Linked DNA regions of Limnospira fusiformis SAG 85.79. Each later gene encodes a partner of the first gene's protein in a complex. Links are inferred from orthologs where the notes say so. Each region holds a gene or a part of one and is shown in the gene's direction. Other genes may lie near its edges. The genes, in order: dnaG and dnaB.

Region 1 (11,523 bases):
TTGCTTGAAACCCAAAAAATGGAAAAAAACCAGCAAACACACCCGCCGCCAGACCCCTCGCCAAATATTCTGGTTGTCCTCGCAGACTGATTAACCGCAGATATCCTAACCTTAACCACCGCCACCAATATACCCATCTTCCTTTCTGCGGCGGATATTCAGATAATCGATACACAGATAATTTCTCCTTGCTGCCATTTCTGCCATTTAAATTTTGATTATACAACTTATCCACATTTTTGGGCATGATTTCATGTAATCATTGACAATTGCTGATTTTTCGGTGCATTCCTGAACCTATGAATTATGGCGGGTTCGGGGGTTGCCTCTTGCTAAATTACACCGAATATGCTATAATAGCTGCGAGCAAAAAGCGACATTAATTTAGATTATAAAATATCCCAAATATATGTCAAGTCCCCGTATTCATTCCGATACAATTCAGGAGGTTAAAGACAGAGCAGATATTTATGATATCATCTCGGAAAAAGTGGTGCTTAAACGCCGTGGTAAAGACTTTGTGGGTCTGTGTCCATTCCATGAAGAAAAAAGCCCAAGTTTTACGGTGAGTCCTAGCCGACAGATGTACTACTGCTTTGGTTGTGGTGCGGCGGGAAATGGCATTAAGTTTTTAATGGAGTTGGATAAATCCTCCTTTGCTGATGTAGTTTTAGACCTCGCGCGACGGTATAATGTTCCGGTAAAAACGGAATCGCCTGAACAGCATCAGGAGTTCCAAAAGACCCTTTCCTTGCGGGAAAAACTCTACGAAATTTTAGCGATCGCCACCAGTTTTTATCAACACGCACTCCGCCAACCCCAGGGAGAAGCAGCTTTAGAATATCTGAAATTTTCCCGTCGTCTGGGAGAGGAAACTATCCAGGAATTTCAGCTAGGTTATGCACCAGCGGGGTGGGAAACCATTTATGGTTACTTAGTAGAACAAAAACATTTTCCGGTAGAATTAGTCGAAAAAGCCGGGTTAATTGTTCCCCGAAAAGCCGGGAATGGTTATTATGATCGTTTCCGCGATCGCCTAATTATTCCCATTTATGATATCCAGGGAAGAGTGATTGGTTTTGGGGGTCGAAGTTTAGGAGATGAACAGCCTAAATATCTAAATTCTCCCGAAACCGAATTATTTGATAAAGGCAGAACTTTGTTTTGTTTAGACCGAGCCAAAAAGGCTATATCCCAACAAGATATGGCTGTAGTTGTCGAGGGTTATTTTGATGCGATCGCTCTCCATGCAGCCGGGATTAATTATGTGGTAGCATCCCTAGGAACTGCACTTAGTATTAATCAAATTCGTCTGCTGCTACGCTATACAGAATCCAAGCAAATTATCCTCAATTTTGATGCAGATGCAGCCGGAACTAAAGCCACCGAGAGAGCCATAGGAGAAATTGAAACTCTCGCCTATCGCGGGGAAGTAAACCTGAGAATTTTAAACCTTCCCAATGGCAAAGATGCCGATGAATATCTATATATTCACACCCGCCATGATTATCAGGATTTACTGGAAAAATCACCCTATTTTTTAGAATGGCAAATCCATCAAATTGTCGGCGGTAAAAGCATCGAAAATGTCGCCGAATCACAGAGAATAGCCACAGCCATGGTGGAATTACTCCGCAAAGTCCAAGATTTAAACCAACGGACTGCTTACATTCAATCATGCGCGGAAATTCTCAGCCAGGGTCAATCACGGTTAATTCCCATGTTAGCCGATAGTCTGCGAAAACAGATTAATAAACCCCTAGTACAAAATCAGCAGAATAAAGCCTCTGATTCCAGGAAATCAGATCTTATTATTTCGGCTCAACGTGACCGGACTCTGTTAGAAAAAGCCGAAGGTTTGTTACTGCGAATTTATCTACACTGTCCAGAGTATCGACAGGAAATAATTAAGGCTTTGGAGGCAGAAAATTTAGAATTTAGTTTAACCAATCATCGTTTTTTGTGGATAAAAATTTCGGAAATCGAGTTAAGTTTACAGGAACAGAAACCCAGAGAAGATATTGATTTGATTTCTCAACTACAAAACTTCGACCGGGAACATTCATCGGAAATCTCGGAAGTCTCTCATTTATTCTACTTAAACGAAAAGACGATTAATGATATTGAACGTCCTAGTATTGGGATTCGCGCCGCTACAGCTTCCCTAGAATGGGTGCTATGTGAAAAACGCTATCTTCAATATTTAGACAAGTGGAAAAAAACTGATATTAAACTTAATTTAGAATTAGCCGAATACTATCAGCAGCAACTCTACGCGGAACAAAAACGTATGAAAGAGTTAGAACAACTACGCATGGTTAAGTTTTCCGAGTTGACTTTTTAATGTAGTTTGGGAAAACTGACCTAGCCTGTCCCTAGTTAATTAACAATGGTCTGATCAACCGGATTAATTCTAAGAAAATTCTCATAAACTTATGGCTATCCTGATAGGGATAAAAGCTGATGTATAGGGAAACGTAAACCCCTGTACTAAACTATGTTAGCTAAAACTATCATCCTATCTATTTATGCGATCGCAGGTATTTTGGCCATGACTCCCATGGTATTAGCCAGCGAATTTACAGAGGATCACCTATCAGAAGAGATAGCCGAAGCCGCCTCCAGAGAGGAAGCGGAAGCCGATCGCGTTCAGCAAACCAGACCCCCCAGAGGCTAATCAATTACAAATATTAGGATTAATCGCCGGGTTATTATTATGACGATTTAAATAATTTTGAAGGCGATCGCAAGCCTGATCCAGTAAATAATCAACCTGGTTAAAATTGCTATAATCCAACTCCCAAAATACCATGCGGTTGTCAGCATCAGTAGCCACCAACATTTGGTCATCAGCACTAAAATGCACCGATAAAACCGGTTTAATTCCCACTTCCAGAGTCGTGATTAACTGACCAGAACGATCCCAGAGTTTCACCGTCCCATCCTGACTCGCGGAAGCCAGTATCTCCCCAGTTGAATTAAAACTCAAATCAAACACCACCCGGTTATGTCGTCCTATGGTAGTAGTTGTAATTGGTTTCCAGTCCGAGGTTTCCCACAATTTCACCGACCCATCCCCCGTCCCCACAGCCAGCAGAGTTCCATTAGGACTAAAAGCCACCTTAGAGAAGTGACTACCCTGGGAAAGGTCGCGAATTAAAGAACCGTTAATATCCCAAATTTTAATAGTATTATCACCCACAGAAGCCATGATTTGAGCTTGTTGATTAAAACTAATATCATTAATTCTATCCGTATGTCCAATCAGAGTAGTTTGTAATACTCCATTGATATCCCATAACCGAATGATTTGGTCATCACTAACCGAAGCAATTTTTTGACCATCAGGACTAAAACTCACCGTCCACACTGGGAAATCATGGTTGATAGTCCTTAAAACATCACCTTCTGTATTCCAAATTTTCACCGTTTTATCATTACTAGCAGAAGCAATCAGTTGACTATCAGGACTAAAGCTGATATTATTAACAGTATCCGTATGTTCATCAAACATTAGCCTAATATTTAGGGAATTAGTCTCCCATACTATCGCCATATTATTGCTGGAGACTGAAGCTATTAACTCACTATTCGGACTAAAAACAGCGTTATAAATATCCCTAGGAGATTGCCAGACTCTGGGGAGGTTTTGTAGTCCCCAAAAACGGATAGAACCATCAGCACTGGCGGAAATTAGCGTTTGACTGTCGGGAGCAAAAACCGCATGATTGACAGTATTTCTATGACCCCGGAGAGTAGAAACCAAAATTCCCTCATAGTTCCAAAGTTTGATAGTTGTATCGGTGCTGGCTGTCACAATCAGGCGACCATTTGGACTAAAATTAACGCTATTTACTGATTTTTCATGACCTGTTAAAGTTTGAGATAATGTCCCATCGAGGTTCCACAGTTTCACCGTATTATCATTACTAGCAGAAGCCAAAATTTGAGAATCTGGACTAAATTTAACACTCCAAATGGCTTGGTCATGACCCTGAAAACTGGTGATTAACTCCCCCTGACGATTCCATAATTTAATTACCCCCATTTCATCAGAGGAAACAATCAACTGTTCATCTGGACTAAAACTGACCGACAAAACCTCCGCTTCGTGTCCGGTTAATATGGCTATGGTGTCACCGTCACGGCTCCACAGACGAATAGTTCCATCTTCACTAGCGGAGGCTAACTGCTGACCATCTGGACTAAAACTCAGCCATTGTATATCTCTGGTATGTCCTATTAGGGTATTAATTAAAGTTCCATCAGGTCGCCAGAGTTTGATATTTTCATCTTCCCCCGCTGAAGCTATAATCAATTCTTGACCGGAGGAATTGGGACTAAAAACCACGCGGCGAATTTTGCGTTTATTGGCTAACCAACTTCCTATTAATTCTCGATTTTGGTTCCAGATCCTGATTGTACCATCTTGATCGCCTGATACTATTTGATCACCAGTAGGGTTAAAACTGAGGCTGAGAATACCGCCAAAAGATTCAGATAGGCGATCGCGTTCTCTAAAGATATTATTGACTTCCCACAGAGAACTAGCGGTGCGGCGTTCAATTTCCGTAACGGGTTGGCGTTGCAGAATTCTACCTGCTTCCATAGCAGTTAGGGAGGCTTTCAGTTGATCCGTTTCCCCTTTTAACAAAGCCAAATATTCATAATTAAACCTGGCTAATTTTAGTTGTTTTTCCTGGGTTTTAGTATTGTGCCACAGCATTAATACGGCTATTGATAATAAACTCAACCCTATACATAATCCAATCGTATTAACCAGCCTTTTCCTCAAAACTTGATTGATTTCGGTGATTTCGGCTTCAGCTTCCTGTCTTTTTTGTTTCTCATTTTGCAGCTTATAAACTAATTCACTACTCCGTTGTTCCCGAATAAAAGATACTAGATAATCATGGACAAGCTGATAACGTTCCTCTGGAATTTCTGGGAGTAAACAGACCAACCCGGATAACACGAATATTTTTAAGACTGTATCTAGTTGATCCGTGATTTTTAGGTTATCCGCCAAACTTTGTAAATCTCTATTCAAAGCATACCGAGTTTTTAAGGGTCGGTTGTTATATTCATCTGTGAGTAAATATAAGACTAATTCGGCGATGTCTTTATTTTCCTCGCCACAGTCTGCCACTACTTCCTCTAAATAACTCTCTACTAACCGCCTTTTCGGTCCTTGGAGGCGATATTCTTCCAAGGTGGTGATTTGATTGGTGTAAAGTTGAGAACCGACAATTTGTAGTTCAATGGGTCGGACTTCTCCCGACTCTCCTGCTAATTCTTGCACCAGTTGTTTAATTAATTCCGGTTCCAAGATAAATTGAGTTTTGGCGGTTAAATTTTTGATAACTGAGGCGGCATCTTCCGGGATGAAATTACCCAAATAATAGAGAATATTTTTATCTAAAATATTGTCGTTAACCGCATCAAAGTATTTTAAACGATTTCCTTCTAGTAGGTGGTGTAAATAGTCCTGACGCAGTGCAAAAATAGTCTTGATATAGGGAATATTCAAACATTCCCGTAAAAATTGATAAAATTCTTCTCGCTTTTGGGGTTCCTTGGTAGCTACGAAAAACTCTTCAAACTGATCGAAAATAATAATCATCATTAAATTTCGATAATTCAGAACCTGGAGTTGGTCTAAAATTTCGGTCGGGTTAGTTAAAAATCCTGAGTCTAATTCAGAGTTATCTAATTGAGATAAAGCTCTGGCGATCGCATTACTGAGTCCCCCCACCCAATTAGTATAAGTTTTTTGATAAATCGGGAGAACTCGCCTGGCTTGAATCAATGTATTTTTATGTCTCAGTTGGGGAATGAGTCCCGCTTGCAATAGAGAACTTTTCCCGACTCCTGACTGTCCATAAATTATGGTTAATTTATATCTGTCTTCCCCCAGCCGCTTCATTAATTGGTCAATATCTTGCAATCTTCCCGAGGCGGTCATTTCCGAATTAATTAAAGTCCTATCTTCAGATTGGGGATAACTGGGATTAGTAATTAACTGGCTTTGCTGTAATGCACCCGCACCAATAAAAGGCCGAAAACTAAACTGTTGTTCGATTTCCCGCTGTTGCTGTTTCACTTGATAGGCGGCGAGATATTCACCCTGTCTAAAATAGCTGTAATGTAACTGTTTAAAAATTTTAATATATAGTTCTGGATCATAACAAGGTTTGGTCAAATTCTTGGCTTGTTTAAAAGTAGCGATCGCCTCTTCATGTTCTCCCAAACCCTGTTGAGATCTCCCGAAACACAGCAAATACCATCCCCAATGATAAGAACGTTCCCAATCCAACTTTCGTAAATATTCATAGTTCCGGATCTCCTTCCCCTCCTTAACCTGGGAATTTTGCGATAAATTACTGTTGATAATTTCCAGAGATTTCTGTATAATATACTTAGCGGTTTTAAAGTTACCATTAGCTAATTGTACTTCCGCCAAAAAGTGGTAGGCGCGCGCTGTCCTAAAGGAATGGGACTGATTTTGATGCAAGTCCAAGGCCCAATTAGCCACTTCATCCAACTCTGACCAATTTTCCAAATAGTGTAATATTTCCCCCAAAGCATTAATAAACTTTGCCACCAAATCCGGTCGATCAGCCGATTCAAATTCCTGTAAAGATTGCCGATAATAATCCTTGGCTTTGGCGCAGGCTTCCCACTTTTCCCCCCGGTTCATCATCCCATAGTAACGCCACCAGAAACCCAAATAAAACAGAACATGACCACAGCCTAAGCGGTTGTTAGTCTGCTGCCACAATGTTAAACTCCGTTGGTAATGCTGCAATGCTTCCTGAGTAGTATGATCAGCAATTCGACCCAGTATCAACTCTAAACTAGCTTCTAAATCCTGATCAAGAGTTACTCCCCGCCGTTGGAGGTCCTGTTGTGCGGATTCTAGTTCATTGCGTAGGGGAGAACCGCTTTCTAACTCCAGGGTAGCCTCATCTAAAAAAATAGTTGCGCCACTATCGAGTAACTGTTCTAAAATCTGATTACTGGTCTGTTTCAGGAAGTCAATGAGATGATCAGTTTCAACCTCGAAGTGAATTGTAGTTGCAAAACTATGAAAATCTGGGACTAAGCGAATCATCATCGACACCAATTGATCGCTTACCCACAAAATCAACGGAAACTCAAAATTGCGGAATTCCTCCCGCATTTGATTAGTCGCCTTGAGTACCCCCTGCAAATTATTCACCGACTCCAAGCCAAACACCATCAAAGCTGATGGCATTTCCCCCTGTAGGGTATCAAAAATGGTCGTATAGAGAGTTTTAGCCTTGGGGTCCAAAACTAATTCTTGAATGGGAACAGGACAATCTACCCGCAACTGTTGCACAATAGTTTCCCGAACGGAACGATAATTGCAACAGGCAAGAATCAGCGAAAAATCACCCTGGAGGCGAGTAATACTGCGGATTAGGGTTCTGATCGCGTCTTGGTTAGCCTTTTCCCCATCGTACATTTTCAAATTCCATGATTGCTTGGTCAACCTGGCACAGGTTCTGCATGGCGCGATCGCACATCAAGCTATTTAGCCGGGGAAAAGCGCCAAAACCATCTTAGCCTAGTTTCCCCTAAGCGATCGCATTAAACTCCTCACTTACCAACCGTCGCAGGATCTCAGTTACTTCTGCAGCCATACGAGCATCTAGCCGGACTGATTCCTGATTATAATCTTGAAAATTAGCGATGGGAATAGATCCTCGCAAAGTCATCGAGATGCTTCGTAATCGAGAAGGTTCTCTAGCCTGATACATTTACGCGACATTTATCCGGCTATTGCCTGACAATGCGACGATAGCACTATTACCCGTTAAGGTAACAGAGGCGGTATCCCGCAAAGCTTTTAGAAAGATTCCAAAAGCACCGTTCCAGTCCCTGGGTAGAGTGAACCCGCACTCAGGACATCGGAACACTTTTGAGCCACCTAGCTGGGAATGCACATGACCACAGTGAGTACAGGTTTTGCTGGTGTATTCTTCCGTCACATCTACAACTGTGGTTCCAGTTATTTCCCCTTGATGTCTCAGGGTTAGTTTGAATCGATAATGCGCCCATGTCAGCATGGCGCGGGCAGTCTTGGATTTGATTAGACGCTTCACCTTGGCAACCATGTTGGAAGTCTCGAAGGTCGGCAGAAAAATTATACTGTAGTTATGAGTCAAGTAGTGAGCAATTTGTTTGTGGGCCTCATCCACTAGATTGCGGATTTTGGTTCTCATTCGTTGAGCCGCTTGCCTCATCCGTCGCCTCCTTGAACGACAGGGTTCCTTGGCGATTCGGCTCATCAAATCATCCAAATGTTGACATAACCGAGTGATGCGTCCTATATCTCCGGAGCCCAATTCCAGAAATCGTGAACCATCAAACCCAGTTATGAAAGTTCGGACGCCCGGGTCTAATGCAATCACGCCAGTAGCGTCAGTTGGGGTAACGGCAACTGGTTCAGGGAAAATCGCAAACCATCGACCTTTGGTAAACACCAACTGAGTCCCTTGCCCGCAAGCTTTAGGGATGGGTTCGGAAACCATGAAAATTAATCCTTTCGTTAGTCTTGGATACCAACTCCCTGAAGAGAAATTAGCATCGTTAAACTTGATGGCTTGAGAACTAGCCCGACAGCTCCTAAACCTTGCGCCAGGACTGGCTGAAAAGGCGAGATAGGCATCAAAGATAGCATTCTGCCGAATATGGCAGGGTGTTTCTTTGACCCATGCAGGCAAGTCGCTCTGCATCACTTCGTTGCGTAATTTCAGTTTGCTTAGTTGTTTACCACTCCTAGATAATGCAATTGCTTGGTTGTAGCAATACCGACAAGCAGCCAGCCATTTACGCCAGACTTGATTTAGCTCCGGGCTGGGGTAAATCCGGATCTTCTTTGACCTGAGTTTTGTATTTACTCCGTCCGTATAATCGGGAACTGAAGCAGTGGAAGAGGGCGAGGATGTCCTCAACCATTTCTGGTTCTGGACTGAGACTTGTCTGGTTGAGAACCATGAGTGAGCACCTGTTTTGCTCACAGAGCCATCGAAACAAGTCAAATCCAAACCTTGCCAGTCGGTCTTTATGGGCAATGACAACCATGCGGACATCTCCTGACAAATGATGTCCCAGTAAGGCCAGCATTTTCTTTCCCTTGAAGTTGAGCCCGCCTCGGATTTCTGAGACGACTTCTGCTTCGGGGTAGAGGTTGGACAGTGCGGCCACCTGTCGGTTGAGGTCTGACTGCTGGGCGTGGCTACTAACTCTGGCATAGATAACGACTTTGCGTTTGTCACTGCCTGATTTGGCAGCAGTATATCACTCAACGTTGTATCGTCGTTGCCCAGCGGGGGTTCTGATGGTCTCGATTGAGCCATTTTCGTCCCATCTGCGGAGTGTTCTTTCATGGACTCCAAGGATTTGGGCCGCTTCCTTGGGTTTGACATATCTGGCAATAGGTTTATCCTCAACTCTTCTCGCTTATTAGACCCTATTGCCCTAAAATATTAACCTAATTTGAGATTAAATCATGCTCTCCAGTCTGGCTAGGAAGCCGATCTATAAACTGCACAAAAGCCACTAATGTGGTTTCAATGCTGTTGCGAAGTTGACTAGGGCCATGTCCCAACTTCGATAGGATTACCGGAGCATAAATCATGTCGGTCAATCCTAAAGCATCTAAGGCAACATCTACAAATCTAGCCGTATCCTGACCCAAAGCTGGAATCACATATTTAAGGGTTTCCCAAGTCACCCCCGGCAGTCGAGCCGATGGGGTAAGATGATAATGCCATCTTACCATAGAAATTATCCGAGTTAGATCATAGGCAGATAACAGATTATCACCTCGCGGAGTATCATCCACGGCAGATAATAGCACCTTTTTGGTTTTGGCATCCACCAATCGCGGATTTTGAATAAACGCATCCTCCCCGTAGTCCCCGCGAAATTCTAGGTTTTGATTACCTGTGATTTCTATTAGCCAACGTTCTAAACCAAAACGGGACTCAAATCGCTTTAACATCCCTGAAAAGGCGTTATAAGTCCCAATTTGTCTTCTGTAGCTGACCACATCAGCCATAGCATCAATAAAGGAAAAATCCGGCTTTTTACCTTGAGGATCTCGAAATACCCAGTTCTTAATCTGAGCATCGGGAAATTTAGTATTTACCTGGGATCATATATTTAAACCTGCTATAATTTTGGTGGTACTCCCAAACTGGACTTTCTCCAGGGCATTTTTTCCCATCCACATAGTTTGCAATTGGTCATCAACAAACCGACCTACACAAACGCAGGCCTGTAGAATATCGGGGTCCAAGAAGTTCAGGTGGGTGGTGTTGATTTGGGGAACTTTTCCTCGATTAGGATAGGGGCTAAAATCCATGGGTTTCTGTTCCAAGTAAATTGGATAGTTGGAAAGTTCGGCTTGATATGGGGAATTCTCAATCCCTCTATCCAAAAAGGCTAATTGGCTGGCATTCGCCTCCTGGTCTAGTTCTATCTGGAGGAACTTCTCGAAAACAGCAGCCCGGTTTTTAGCTTGTGCGAGCAAGGTCTGGTTCATTGTCTATGGTGGGTTGTGCATTTTCTCAAATGCGATCGCGTTTTCGATAATATCATTGCTGGTATCAGTTACAGCCTGTTCAGAAATCATCTGATCACCTCTCAAAGTCCCTCTCCCTCTCTGGGATCCAGATTTAGGGTGAGGGCAATGTATTAAGCGATTGGTGAACAAGCTGTAAGATCAGATAAAATGTAGAATCAAATTATTGTTGCTCAATTGCTACACAAAGCGCCTATGTCTACTCTAGCACCAGTAAAAACAGAGTACGAGGCTGTCATTGGCTTAGAAACTCACTGTCAGCTTAGTACCCAAACTAAAATCTTCTCTAACTCCTCTACCGAATTTGGTGCTGATCCTAACACCAATATTGATCCTATATGTCTAGGGCTGCCGGGAGTGCTTCCGGTTTTAAATCAAAAGGTATTAGAGTATGCGGTCAAGGCGGCGCGCGCCCTCAATTGTGAAATTGCGCCCTATAGTAAGTTCGATCGCAAACAATATTTTTATCCAGATCTGCCTAAAAATTATCAGATTTCCCAATTCGATCTACCTATTGCTACTAATGGCTGGCTGGAAATTGAAATTGTTGATGAGAACAATAATCCTATCCGTAAACGCATAGGTATTACCCGCCTCCACATGGAAGAAGATGCGGGAAAACTTGTCCATGGAGGTAGCGATCGCCTGGCTGGTTCTACCTATTCTATGGTAGACTTTAACCGGGCAGGTATTCCCCTAGTCGAAATCGTTTCGGAACCTGATATCCGTTCGGGTTTAGAGGCGGCTGAGTACGCCCAAGAATTGCGCCGCATTGTCCGCTATTTAGGCGTTAGTGATGGGAATATGCAGGAAGGTTCCCTACGTTGTGATGTCAATATTTCTGTGCGTCCCGTCGGTCAAAAAGAATTTGGTACTAAAGTTGAAATTAAAAACATGAACTCCTTTAG
Region 2 (11,577 bases), 2.2 Mb from region 1 along the record:
TTTTGCGCCTTGGGCTAGTTTAGAATCAGCACAATTTATCGACTTTTTCCTAACTATAGCTATCCAATGGACTGCCTTATTCCTGCTGAATGTACAGCTACATAAAAACCTGGTCAAAGCCGGAGAATCTCAATCCAAAGCCCTGCTAACTAACAGATAGATTGACTCAGAGATTTTCTAACTCAGGGTGATTGATAGCGATCGCCCTGTATTTATCTAATCGGCAAACGGTGTTATGGGATACAATTGTCATAATTTGTGGCTGTCATAATGGTGGATTACACACCCGACAGTAGACCTAGACCCTCCCTGGGGAGTCCACAATTTACGAAATATGAAACCTAGAATTATCGTTTGCAACTTAGGACGCACTGGCTACCAAATTTTTCGTCTGTTGAGACAACAAGGAGCTATTGTTGTAGGAGTGAATGAGCAACCCGTAAAAGGTGAAGGGTCAGATGTAGTTGTCGGTAGTTTTCGCGCCGCCTCTACCCTGTTAGCCGCTGGTATTCAAAGCGCCCATACCCTCGTACTGGCTGGTAATGATGATGCTACCAATCTAGCTATTTTAATGCAAGCCAGGATTCTCAATCCTAAAATCAGAATTATTAGCCGTCTGTTTAATACTAATTTAGGACAAAGCCTCGATCGCATTCTACCAGACCATAGTACCATGAGCGTCTCCGCCTTGGCTGCTCCCGTGTTTACCTTTGCGGCTTTGGGGAGTCGTGCTATTGGTCAACTGCGACTATTTAACCAAACCTGGCCAATTCATGAAGAATTTATCGATCCTGAACATTCTTGGGTCGGTAAAAGCCTCCATGATCTCTGGTCTGATCGCGATCGAATGCTGATCTATTACATTCCTAATAATAGCCACTTAGATCTAGTGTCAGCAGTTCTTGAGGGACAAAAACTTGATGTAGGCGATCGCCTAATTATTGCCACTAAACCCAGTATCCGCACCCAGCGTTTCAGCCTCTATCAAAGGGGGATGAAATTCATTAACAGCCTGAAAAAGTTTCAACAGCATGGCAAAAAAGCCCTTTTGATTACCCTGGTTTTAATGCTGACAATTTTCTTGGCGACCCTAACTTATGTAAGCATTAACTTAGATAATTCCCTAGTTGACTCCCTCTATTTTTCAGTAGGAATGATTACCGGGGCTGGGGGTAATGAAAAAGTCGCCGAGAATGCCCCTGATAGCATTAAAATCTTCACCGCCATCATGATGCTAGTAGGTGCTGGGGTAATTGGTATCTGTTACGCCTTACTTAATGACTTTGTACTAGGAACCAGGTTAACTGAATATCTCAACGCTACACGGGTTCCACAACGCAACCATTATATAATCTGTGGTTTGGGTGGCATTGGTGTTCAAATTGCTGAACAACTACACCGCAGCGGCTATGAAGTAGTGGTAATTGATCGCGATCCTAACTGTCGTTTTATCAGTACAGTGCGATCGCTTAGAATACCCTTTGTCGAAGGTGATGCTTCCCTGTCGTCTATCTTAGAAAGCGTCAATGTTCAACAAGCAGAAGTCCTCCTCGCCGTCACCAGTGACGACACCGCCAACCTAGAAATAGCCCTCAGCGCCAGGGCTATAGCACCCCACCTGCGGATGATAGTTCGTAACCAAGACCCTCAATTTGGGCTAATGGTTCAGCAGGTATTTGATTTTGAGACAGTTCTGAGTCCCACAGAAATTGCTGCGCCTGCCTTTGCAGCCGCCGCGATCGGCGGTAGAATTTTAGGCAATGGCATCACCGCTGATAGTCTTTGGGTCGCCCTAGCTACCCTAATCACCGCTAACCATCCCTTTTGCGGACAAAGAGTCAAAGATGTGGCTACCAGAGTGGATTTTGTCCCCCTGTACATCGAAACCAACTCCCAAACTATACATAGCTGGAAATTATTAGACTCCCTGTTAAGTCCCGGAGATGTTCTTTATTTGACCCTTCCCGCGCACCGTCTCCAACAACTTTGGCATCCTCTATCTATTAACCGTCTTCCCGGGAATTTGAGTCCAACCGAAAAAGCCACCAGCGACCCATAGCTTGTCCCTGATGTTCTGCAATATTCTGCTGCTACCTGTTGGAGGTTCCCAACTCTACTATAGAATTTGTGACAAAAATCTCTTAGTCCGTTCTTCTTGAGGATTGTTGAAAAACTCCTCTGGAGTCCCTTCTTCCACCAAGAGACCATCTGACATCAAAACAACGCGATCGGCTACTTCTCGCGCAAATCCCACCTCATGGGTGACACAAACCATCGTCATCCCCTCACTAGCCAAAGTCCGCATTGCATCTAACACTTCCCGCACCATTTCCGGGTCAAGGGCGGACGTAGGTTCATCAAATAACATAATTTTCGGTTGCATAGCTAGGGCGCGGGCGATCGCCACCCGTTGCTGCTGACCCCCAGAAAGCTGACCCGGATATTTTTTCGCCTGTTCCAGAATACCAACCCTTTCCAAAAGCTGCATAGCCACCTCCTCAGCCTTAGCTTTCGGCCATCGCCTCACCCAGATTGGTGCTAGGGTCACATTTTGCAGGATAGTTAAATGGGGGAACAGATTAAACTGTTGGAACACCATTCCCACTTCCCGACGAATTTCCTCAATATTTTTCAAATCATGGGAAAGCGTGATCCCGTCAATCACAATACTCCCTTCCTGAAATTCCTCTAAAGCGTTAAATGTCCGAATAAACGTAGATTTTCCTGAACCACTCGGACCCATGATCACCACTACCTCACCCCGTCTCACCGTTAGGCTGACACCTCGGAGAACATGGAAGTTGTTGCTATACCACTTATGGACATCCTGAGCGATAATGACAGCATCAGAAACGGGGGTTTGCGAGTCTTGGGGCGAACCGGCTTGTGTCTGTGTCATTTTAGGTACAATTGTTAACTGATATTAAATTTTACCGTCGATTATACCTGAAATGTGCCAGGACTGCCCGACACAGATTTTTCCGTTTTCACTTGCGATCGCCCCCTTTATATCGCTAAGATAGAGTGTTTGGGTTAAAACAGTTATGAGGAACCATTATGTCAAAGCGAACTCAAGTCGTTCTCACTAAGGATGTTAGCAAATTAGGACGCGAAGGCGATTTAGTAGAAGTAGCCCCCGGTTATGCGCGCAACTATTTGCTACCCTATAGTTTCGCAGTCCGCGCTACTCCCGGCATTCTCAGACAGGTAGAACGCCGCCGGGAAGAAGAACGTCAACGCTTGATTGAACTTAAACAACAAGCCCAGTCTCGTAAAACCGCCCTGGAAACCATCGGTCGGTTTACCATTGCTAAACAAGTCGGCGAAAATGAGGCGATCTTTGGAACCGTCACCGATCGCGAACTAGCCGAAGCCATTGAGAAGGCTACAGGTCAAGAAGTAGATCGCCGTGGTATCACCTTACCTGATATTAACAAAATCGGTTTCTATAAGGCTCATATCAAACTCCATCCTGAAGTTACCGCCGAAGTGGAAATCCATGTAGTTGCTGAGTAGGTATCTGCTACCATAGAACTATCCTGGGGCGCAAGCCCGATGCGCCCCCGCTTCCGCTAATTAATAACTGTCAAACCGCCACTATCTACCGTCTACAATGTCCTAATTATGGCTGAGAGTCTGCCGATACCGCCGTTAAGCAACGATCGCAACCCTCCCCAAAATATTGAGGCGGAGGAAGCGATTTTGGGTGGTATACTTCTCGACTCCGAAGCTATTAGTCGCGTCGCCGACATCCTCAAGCCAGAACATTTTGCCATTAGCGCCCATCAAACTATCTATCGGGCTACCCTAACCCTTCATTTACAGGGAAAACCCACAGATTTAATGACCGTTACTACTTGGTTAGCAGATCATAATCAATTAGATGCTGCTGGCGGTCAGATGAAGTTAGGCGAATTAGTCGATCGCACTATCTCCGCTGTTAATATTGACCAGTATTCTTTATTAGTAATAGATAAGTTTTTGCGCCGTAAGTTAATCCAAGCTGGTCAGGAAGTCGCCCAGTTAGGGTATCAGACTAACATGGAATTAGAAAAGGTGTTAGACCAAGCAGAACAGCGGATTTTTGGCGTTACACAAATTAAACCCAAACCCGATTTAGTGTCTATTTCAGAAACCTTAATTGATACCTTTCAGGGAATTGAAGAACGTTCAGAAGGATTAGCCTTACCAGGTATTGAATGCGGGTTTTATGACCTAGATGCCATGACCGGAGGATTTCAACGGTCTGATTTAATTATTGTAGCTGGTCGTCCGTCTATGGGAAAAACCAGTTTTGCTATTTCCGTCGCCCATAGTATTGCCAAAAAGCATAATTTACCAATTGCCGTTTTTAGCCTAGAAATGTCTAAGGAACAGTTAGTTCAGCGACTGTTATCTAGTGAAGCGAGAATTGAAAGTAATCGACTGCGTTCCGGACGTATTAGCCAAGCTGAATGGGAACCCCTTACTCAGGCGATCGGAACTCTATCAGAATTGCCAATTTTTATTGATGATACCCCTAACCTTACAGTTACCGAAATGCGGTCAAAAACTCGCCAGCTACAGTCTCAACAAGGTGGTAATTTGGGGTTAGTTTTAATTGATTATTTGCAGTTAATGGAAGGGGCTAACCCTGATAACCGCGTCCAGGAATTATCTCGCATTACGCGATCGCTTAAAGGTTTAGCCAGAGAACTAAATCTCCCAGTAATTACCCTCTCCCAGTTGAGCCGAGGCGTTGAGTCCCGCACCAATAAACGTCCCATGATGTCCGATTTAAGAGAGTCTGGTTGTTTATCAGGGGATAGTTTAGTAACCTTAGCAGATAGTCGTTTACCAGTTCCCATTCGAGAATTAGTTGGAAAATCTGACTTTTCTGTTGTCGCTATAAATCCAGACACTCATAACTTAGAAAAGGCTACAGTTCAGAGGGTTTTTGCCACCGGGGTTAAGCCCACCTTTGACTTAAAAACTCGTTTAGGATATACCATAACAGCTACTGCTAATCATCAATTTTTTACCCTCACAGGTTGGGAACGTTTAGACAAATTGACTACGGGTTGTCAAATCGCTTGTACCGCCGAAACTAATATTTATTGGGATGAAATTTCCGCCATTGAACCAGCCAGCGAAACCGAAGTATATGATTTAACAGTTCCCAGTTTACATAATTTTGTCGCTAATAATATCATCGTCCACAACTCCATCGAACAGGATGCAGACATGGTAATTATGTTATATCGAGATGATTACTACAACCCAGATTCACCAGATCGCGGTCTGACAGAAATTATTATCACCAAACACCGCAACGGACCTACAGGAACTATCAAGCTACTCTTTGACCCCCAATATACAACCTTCCGTAATCTCGCCAGAGGCAGATAATTCTTACTTTTAATTATTCCCTGTTATCCATTATCCATTATCCTGTAGGGGCGGGTTCCACTGTCAATGAAATATCCCACCAGTAAGATTACTAAACCCGCCCCACCCCACCTGGTTAATAATTAATAATTAATAATTATCAATTATCCATTAATTCGCGGGTGATTGAGGGCGGGTTGATTAATATGGTCGGTGGGTAATCTAATTAACTGTTGAACCCGCCCCTACAACGTGATCAATTATCAATTATCCATTAATTCGCGGGTGATTGAGGGCGGGTTGATTAATATGGTCGGTGGGTAATCTAATTAACTGTTGAACCCGCCCCTACAACATGATCAATTATCAATTATCCATTAATTCGCGGGTGATTGAGGGCGGGTTGATTAATATGGTCGGTGGGTAATCTAATTAACTGTTGAACCCGCCCCTACAACATGATCAATTATCAATTATCCATTAATTCGCGGGTGATTGAGGGCGGGTTGATTAATATGGTCGGTGGGTAATCTAATTAACTGTTGAACCCGCCCCTACAACATGATCAATTATCAATTATCCATTAATTCGCGGGTGATTGAGGGCGGGTTGATTAATATGGTCGGTGGGTAATCTAATTAACTGTTGAACCCGCCCCTACAACATGATCAATTATCAATTATCCATTAATTCGCGGGTGATTGAGGGCGGGTTGATTAATATGGTCGGTGGGTAATCTAATTAACTGTTGAACCCGCCCCTACAACGTGATCAATTATCAATTATCCATTAATTCGCGGGTGATTGAGGGCGGGTTGATTAATATGGTCGGTGGGTAATCTAATTAACTGTTGAACCCGCCCCTACAACGTGATCAATTATCAATTATCCATTAATTCGCGGGTGATTGAGGGCGGGTTGATTAATATGGTCGGTGGGTAATCTAATTAACTGTTGAACCCGCCCCTACAACATGATCAATTATCAATTATCCATTAATTCGCGGGTGATTGAGGGCGGGTTGATTAATATGGTCGGTGGGTAATCTAATTAACTGTTGAACCCGCCCCTACAACATGATCAATTATCAATTATCCATTAATTCGCGGGTGATTGAGGGCGGGTTGATTAATATGGTCGGTGGGTAATCTAATTAACTGTTGAACCCGCCCCTACAACGTGATCAATTATCAATTATCCATTAATTCGCGGGTGATTGAGGGCGGGTTGATTAATATGGTCGGTGGGTAATCTAATTAACTGTTGAACCCGCCCCTACAACATGATCAATTATCAATTATCCATTAATTCGCGGGTGATTGAGGGCGGGTTGATTAATATGGTCGGTGGGTAATCTAATTAACTGTTGAACCCGCCCCTACAACGTGATAAATCAATAATGAACAATTGTTAATTATTCATTATTCATTATTCATTATTCATTATCCTATGGTGTGGATTTTGATAAAATTGGTTCCCTTAGCCTTCCCAGAAGGGATACCACCAATAATCAAAATTTTGTCTCCGGGGGAAGCCATTTGGCGCACTAATAGATAAGTTTGGGCTTGATTGATCAGTTCCTCAAAGGATTCTACCTCCTGTTCCAGCAGCAGAGGTTTCACACCCCAAACCAGGTTTAAACGATGGTAAACCTTGGGATTAGGAGTTAAGGCAACCACAGGCGCTTTCGGGCGTTCAGCCGCCGCTAATTGCCCAGTATAACCACTACAGGTGTAGGCAATAATACAATGTAGATCGATAATTTTATCAATGGTATTTATCGCTTCACTGATAGCATGGGTCTCATCATTGAACGCGGGTGGGTAGTTGATGAAATTGATTTCCGGTTCCACATCCTCCGCAATTTTCGCTAACATTTCCACAGCCCGAATCGGATATTTACCAACTGCTGATTCCCCTGATAACATCACCGCATCAGTTCCATCAATAATTGCATTAGCTACGTCAGACGCTTCAGCCCTTGTCGGACGGGGATTATTGATCATACTGTCCAGCATTTGAGTAGCTGTAATTACTGGAATCCCTTTTTGATTGCAAAGGCGAATAATTTGTTTTTGCAGTAGTGGGACTCTTTCGGGACTCATTTCGACCCCCAGATCACCCCGGGCTACCATTAAACCATTACACTCGGAAATAATCTCCTCTAAATTAGCGATCGCTTGAGGTTTTTCGATTTTGGCCATCACCGATATTTGTGACGCATTTTTGGACGCTAAAAAGTCTTTAAGAACTCGCACATCTTCTGCGTTCCGCACAAAGCTAAGAGACACCCAATCAACACCTAGAGAAATCCCAAATTCCAAATCTTGCTGATCTTTTTCAGTTAAAGACGGTAAACGTAGAGTTAAACTGGGAAGGTTAACCCCTTTACGGCTTTTCAGAGTCCCCCCTTCAAGGATTTTACATTTAACTTGATTACCGGAAATTTCCTCAACCTTCAATTCCAATAATCCATCATCTAGCAGAACCTGGGCACCGATTTCTGCTTCTTCTCCCAGGTGCAGATAGTCGATCGCAATCGTATTAGGTTTACTCTTGTATTCGTCAATAGGAACCAGGGTAATATATTCTCCCGCTATCAATTGTATACCACCATCAGGAAGCTGTCCTACCCTAATTTTCGGACCCTGTAGGTCTTGTAATAGCGTGATAGACGTTTTTAACTCCTGTGAAATTTCTTTCAGTAGGGCGACCGTTTTCGTGTGTTGTTCATGGCTACCATGGGAGAAGTTGAGGCGTACTACATTCATCCCCGCTTTAATCATTTGATAAAGAACTTCAGGAGAATTACTAGCTGGACCAATGGTAGCTACAATTTTGGTTCGACGGTTTAAAGGTTTCATAAGCCCTTGAGTAAGTAATTAGGTTAAGTGTATGGATTGATCAATGTGGGAGAGTTATAGGCGATCGCTGATTGATAGATACATCCGAGCCTCTCATGGATTTAGATCAGTTTGCCACCTATATTATAAAAGTATATTGGCAATTTGATAACTCTCCAACCCCACCTATAATCTATTCTTAACCTAATGTTAAATAACCGGAAATTTTGACGATTGACGCAACCATAACACTTAGCCTCCTAGGAAAGCAGCTTTCCGAGTATCAAATAATTTGACAATTCCCTCAGTCACCGTTTTTTTAATTTGTGGATCACATCCAGCCAAAAATTCCTCCGATGATATTTCATTTTGAAAAAACTTTTGGGCGCGGTTGCGTTGATTTTGGATTTCCGCAAATCCCATCTGCTTAACCATATATGTTGTCAAAGGTGAATTTTTTATATCATAGTAAGAATGCTGAGTTCTCCCCTTTTCCAGTATAACAAGCACCGTAGATTCTAATTCATCTTGGGGTTGATAATTATTTTCTAGGTCTGGCAGAAAATTTACCAAAGAAACCGTCACAAAATTTTCGGAAGGCATTTCTCCCATTAAAGTAGAAACTGGAATGACGCGACCAAATCGCAGGGATAGTGCTTCTAAAAAGGCAATAGTAAATAATTTACTACCTAGATATAATCGACCCACGGCAATATTTCTTCTCGCCCTTGATACCAATTGTTCATAAATGCTATCTTCTGGATACCCTCGGAATTGATGAAAAACCACTTCCGGTTTGAGAAAATTCATAAACCCTTCCATTTTTTGCAGGGCTGTTCTATATTGACCAATAGTGTAAGCACTAGGATTATTTAGATGATGATTGGTTTCAGGAATTAGGTTCCAGGTATTATCTAAAAATCTGGCTGAACTAGGATCGGCGAAACTCCGGACATCACGATTAGCCATACGAATCGAACGCTTGACGGTTTCGATCAGATCCGCATCCGTTAATTTCAGGTTGAATTTGTCAACGATCGCCTGTAATCTTTGATATAAAACATCGCTATTATTTAATCCGGTTGGGGTGGGAGTTCGGAACGGAATTGTGGCTTCTATACAGGCGACAATCTGCACTAACAACTCTTGACTCAGAAAAGGTTGTAATACTTTCGCCGCCACTAAAGCACTTAAAAACTCATTTTGCCCTTCTAAAGGCAACAGCATTTTACCCGGAGACATATCAAAAACTATCCGCACCATTTCAAAGGTGGGGTCTTCAGGAATATCCACCGCTTCACGAATCCAAAGATGTTCTCCTACTTGGCGAATGAAGGGAACTAAATAATAGGTAAGATTAAAGTTAACGCTTTGGTCAACCTGTACATAAACCACATCATGGAATAAGGCGGCTAATACCTCAATCGCATCTTCCGACCCCCCCACCTCAAAAATATGATCTGGAGTATGAAAATACCGCCAAGGTCCTGTCATGGTTTGGACAATTAATTCCGAAATGTTGACCAGTTTTTTCGCATCTAGATCAATACCAAGCTGATTCATTGCCCAGATTAACCTTTGAAGGCACTGTTCATTATAATCCTGTTGTATATCCATCCGACCCACTAAAATGAGACTCACCTCTATTATAAATATATTTATCCTCAGAGTCGGGGTGATTATCTATAATCTTGTTCAGTTAGATCACCAGCCCACATTCTCTATTTTGCTGTGCTATCATCGGAAATGAGGATATTTGTTTCCGTGGCGATCACTCCCTTGGGTTCTAGGGGTAAGGCAAACTGAGGGTTTCCACCTACAGATGGTTATACTCCCCAGTTACCACTACTTCGCCTGCTAACACCAGTTGTCTGATTTTACTCCAACCCGGCAGTACCTCCCAATTTTAAAGAAGATAATAGCAGAATCAACGATATTAATAACATCAAAGTTGAGATCGCATTAATCGCAGGCGTAACCGATAGTTTAATCATACCATAAACAAACAATGGTAAAGTAGTAGCACCGACCCCACTGGTGAAAAATGATACCACAAAATCATCTAATGATAAGGTAAATGCTAATAAACCGGCGCTGAAAATACCCGGCCAAATCAACGGAAAAGTCACCCGCTGAAACACTCGCCATTCATTCGCGCCTAAATCTAATGCGGCTTCTTCTAATCTGGGGTCAAGGTCTGCTACTCTCGCCCTCACCACAATCGTGACAAAGGAAATACTAAAGGTGATATGACCAATAATTACCGTTGGTAAACCCAGACTTATTCTCATCCCCGTTAGGTTTTCTACTAGCCTAAAAATTAGGGTCATAAATACCAACAAGGAAATCCCCAAGGTGATTTCGGGAATGACCATTGGTAAAAATAGCAAACTTTCTAAAAGCTGATAACCGGGAAATTTATAGCGTTCTAATCCTAAAGCGATCGCTGTTCCTAAAATCGTGGCGATCGCACTGGAAATAGTAGCCACTATCAGACTATTATATAAGGCTGACCAAACTCCCGTCGTCGATAGATCCGCCGTCTGTGCTGGAATGCTTCCCAATAAACTCCTATACCAGTCTAGGGTAAATCCACTCCACACCGCGTTAAAACGGGAAGCATTGAACGAATAAACCACTAAAATGGCGATCGGTAGGTATAGAAACGCAAACCCTAGGGCGACATTTACCCACAGTCCAGTTTTACCCAGGGAACGGATTAGCAAATCAAGTCTGGTCACAGTTGATCGGTTCATATTGTACTCATTATCCTATCCTACTCCTATTGGCAGATATTCTCATCTTCAAATCTCCCTTATCATCCTGATAGCTAACTAATACAACCGCAAATATACTGAGAGTGATACCACTGGCAAAATTAAGTGTTTGAAATCACACACATCCGTTGAATATTCTTTATAATGGGGGCAGGTCAAGCGGAATTATAAGCAATATTGAACATTCTGTTCATTAAAACTAATGACTAAATATTTGCCTAATCGAGCTTCGACTTGATCCACTTTTGTCAGTAGTGGGGGGCTACTCTCCCCACCCACCTGTTGTCAGAAAAGTTGAATTGGGAGAAGGATTTTGATTGTTACCCTGATTGTGCGCGCCTATTTCGCGATCGCTATTCTCACATTTGCCTATTTGTTTACCAAATTTTGGCGCGATCGCACCACCTCTAAAACGCAACTATCTTCATGGCAGGTTCTCATCTTAGCATCACTATTATGGCCGATTGTCTTGCCTATATCTTACTTGGAGCGAAACGTCAACAAACCTAAAATCGTCATGAGTGAATTAAAATCTTATCGATACTTAGGGAATCCCTCCTACAATCAATATCTGGGATACAGCGATCGTC

What was found.
Region 2: the proteins of dnaG (region 1) and dnaB are in contact, whole or in part, in a crystal structure (PDB 2R6A), measured with the Geobacillus stearothermophilus proteins. The link is inferred for Limnospira fusiformis SAG 85.79 from one-to-one orthologs. Residues at the interface, in WP_049624496.1 of Geobacillus stearothermophilus: Lys456, Leu457, Leu458, Pro459, Ala460, Asn463, Ala464, Leu467, Leu535, Leu536, Ile537, Ala538, Gln544, Glu545, Asp548, Tyr549, His552; in WP_033016901.1 of Geobacillus stearothermophilus: Ser13, Glu15, Ala16, Gln18, Glu91, Leu92, Asp94, Ala95, Val96, Pro97, Thr98, Ala99, Ala100, Asn101, Tyr104, Tyr105, Ile108.

Annotation. Positions count from the first base shown.
Region 1 is NZ_CP051185.1:5,040,856-5,052,378, forward strand. What follows is about bases 1-2,876. They hold dnaG (DNA primase), read left to right. Parts: upstream 1-409; coding sequence 410-2,344; downstream 2,345-2,876. Other genes in these bases: HFV01_RS23590 (DUF2062 domain-containing protein), read right to left, coding at 1-247; HFV01_RS23600 (hypothetical protein), read left to right, coding at 2,498-2,677; HFV01_RS23605 (WD40 domain-containing protein), read right to left, coding at 2,678-2,876. In the rest of the region: more of HFV01_RS23605, read right to left, coding at 2,877-7,489; HFV01_RS23610 (hypothetical protein), read right to left, coding at 7,602-7,784; HFV01_RS23615 (RNA-guided endonuclease InsQ/TnpB family protein), read right to left, coding at 7,785-8,900; HFV01_RS23625 (hypothetical protein), read right to left, coding at 9,521-10,090; HFV01_RS23630 (hypothetical protein), read right to left, coding at 10,187-10,576; Asp-tRNA(Asn)/Glu-tRNA(Gln) amidotransferase subunit GatB, read left to right, coding at 10,811-11,523. UniProt on the Escherichia coli protein: RNA polymerase that catalyzes the synthesis of short RNA molecules used as primers for DNA polymerase during DNA replication.
Region 2 is NZ_CP051185.1:2,871,785-2,883,361, reverse strand. Bases 3,077-6,006 are described here. They hold dnaB (replicative DNA helicase), read left to right. Parts: upstream 3,077-3,624; coding sequence 3,625-5,388; downstream 5,389-6,006. Other genes in these bases: rplI (50S ribosomal protein L9), read left to right, coding at 3,077-3,516. In the rest of the region: HFV01_RS13590 (hypothetical protein), read left to right, coding at 1-160; HFV01_RS13585 (potassium channel family protein), read left to right, coding at 335-2,059; HFV01_RS13580 (amino acid ABC transporter ATP-binding protein), read right to left, coding at 2,117-2,899; more of rplI, read left to right, coding at 3,058-3,076; pyk (pyruvate kinase), read right to left, coding at 6,810-8,231; HFV01_RS13560 (hypothetical protein), read right to left, coding at 8,463-9,827; HFV01_RS13555 (ABC transporter permease), read right to left, coding at 10,088-10,966; HFV01_RS13550 (hypothetical protein), read left to right, coding at 11,301-11,577. UniProt on the Escherichia coli protein: The main replicative DNA helicase, it participates in initiation and elongation during chromosome replication. Travels ahead of the DNA replisome, separating dsDNA into templates for DNA synthesis.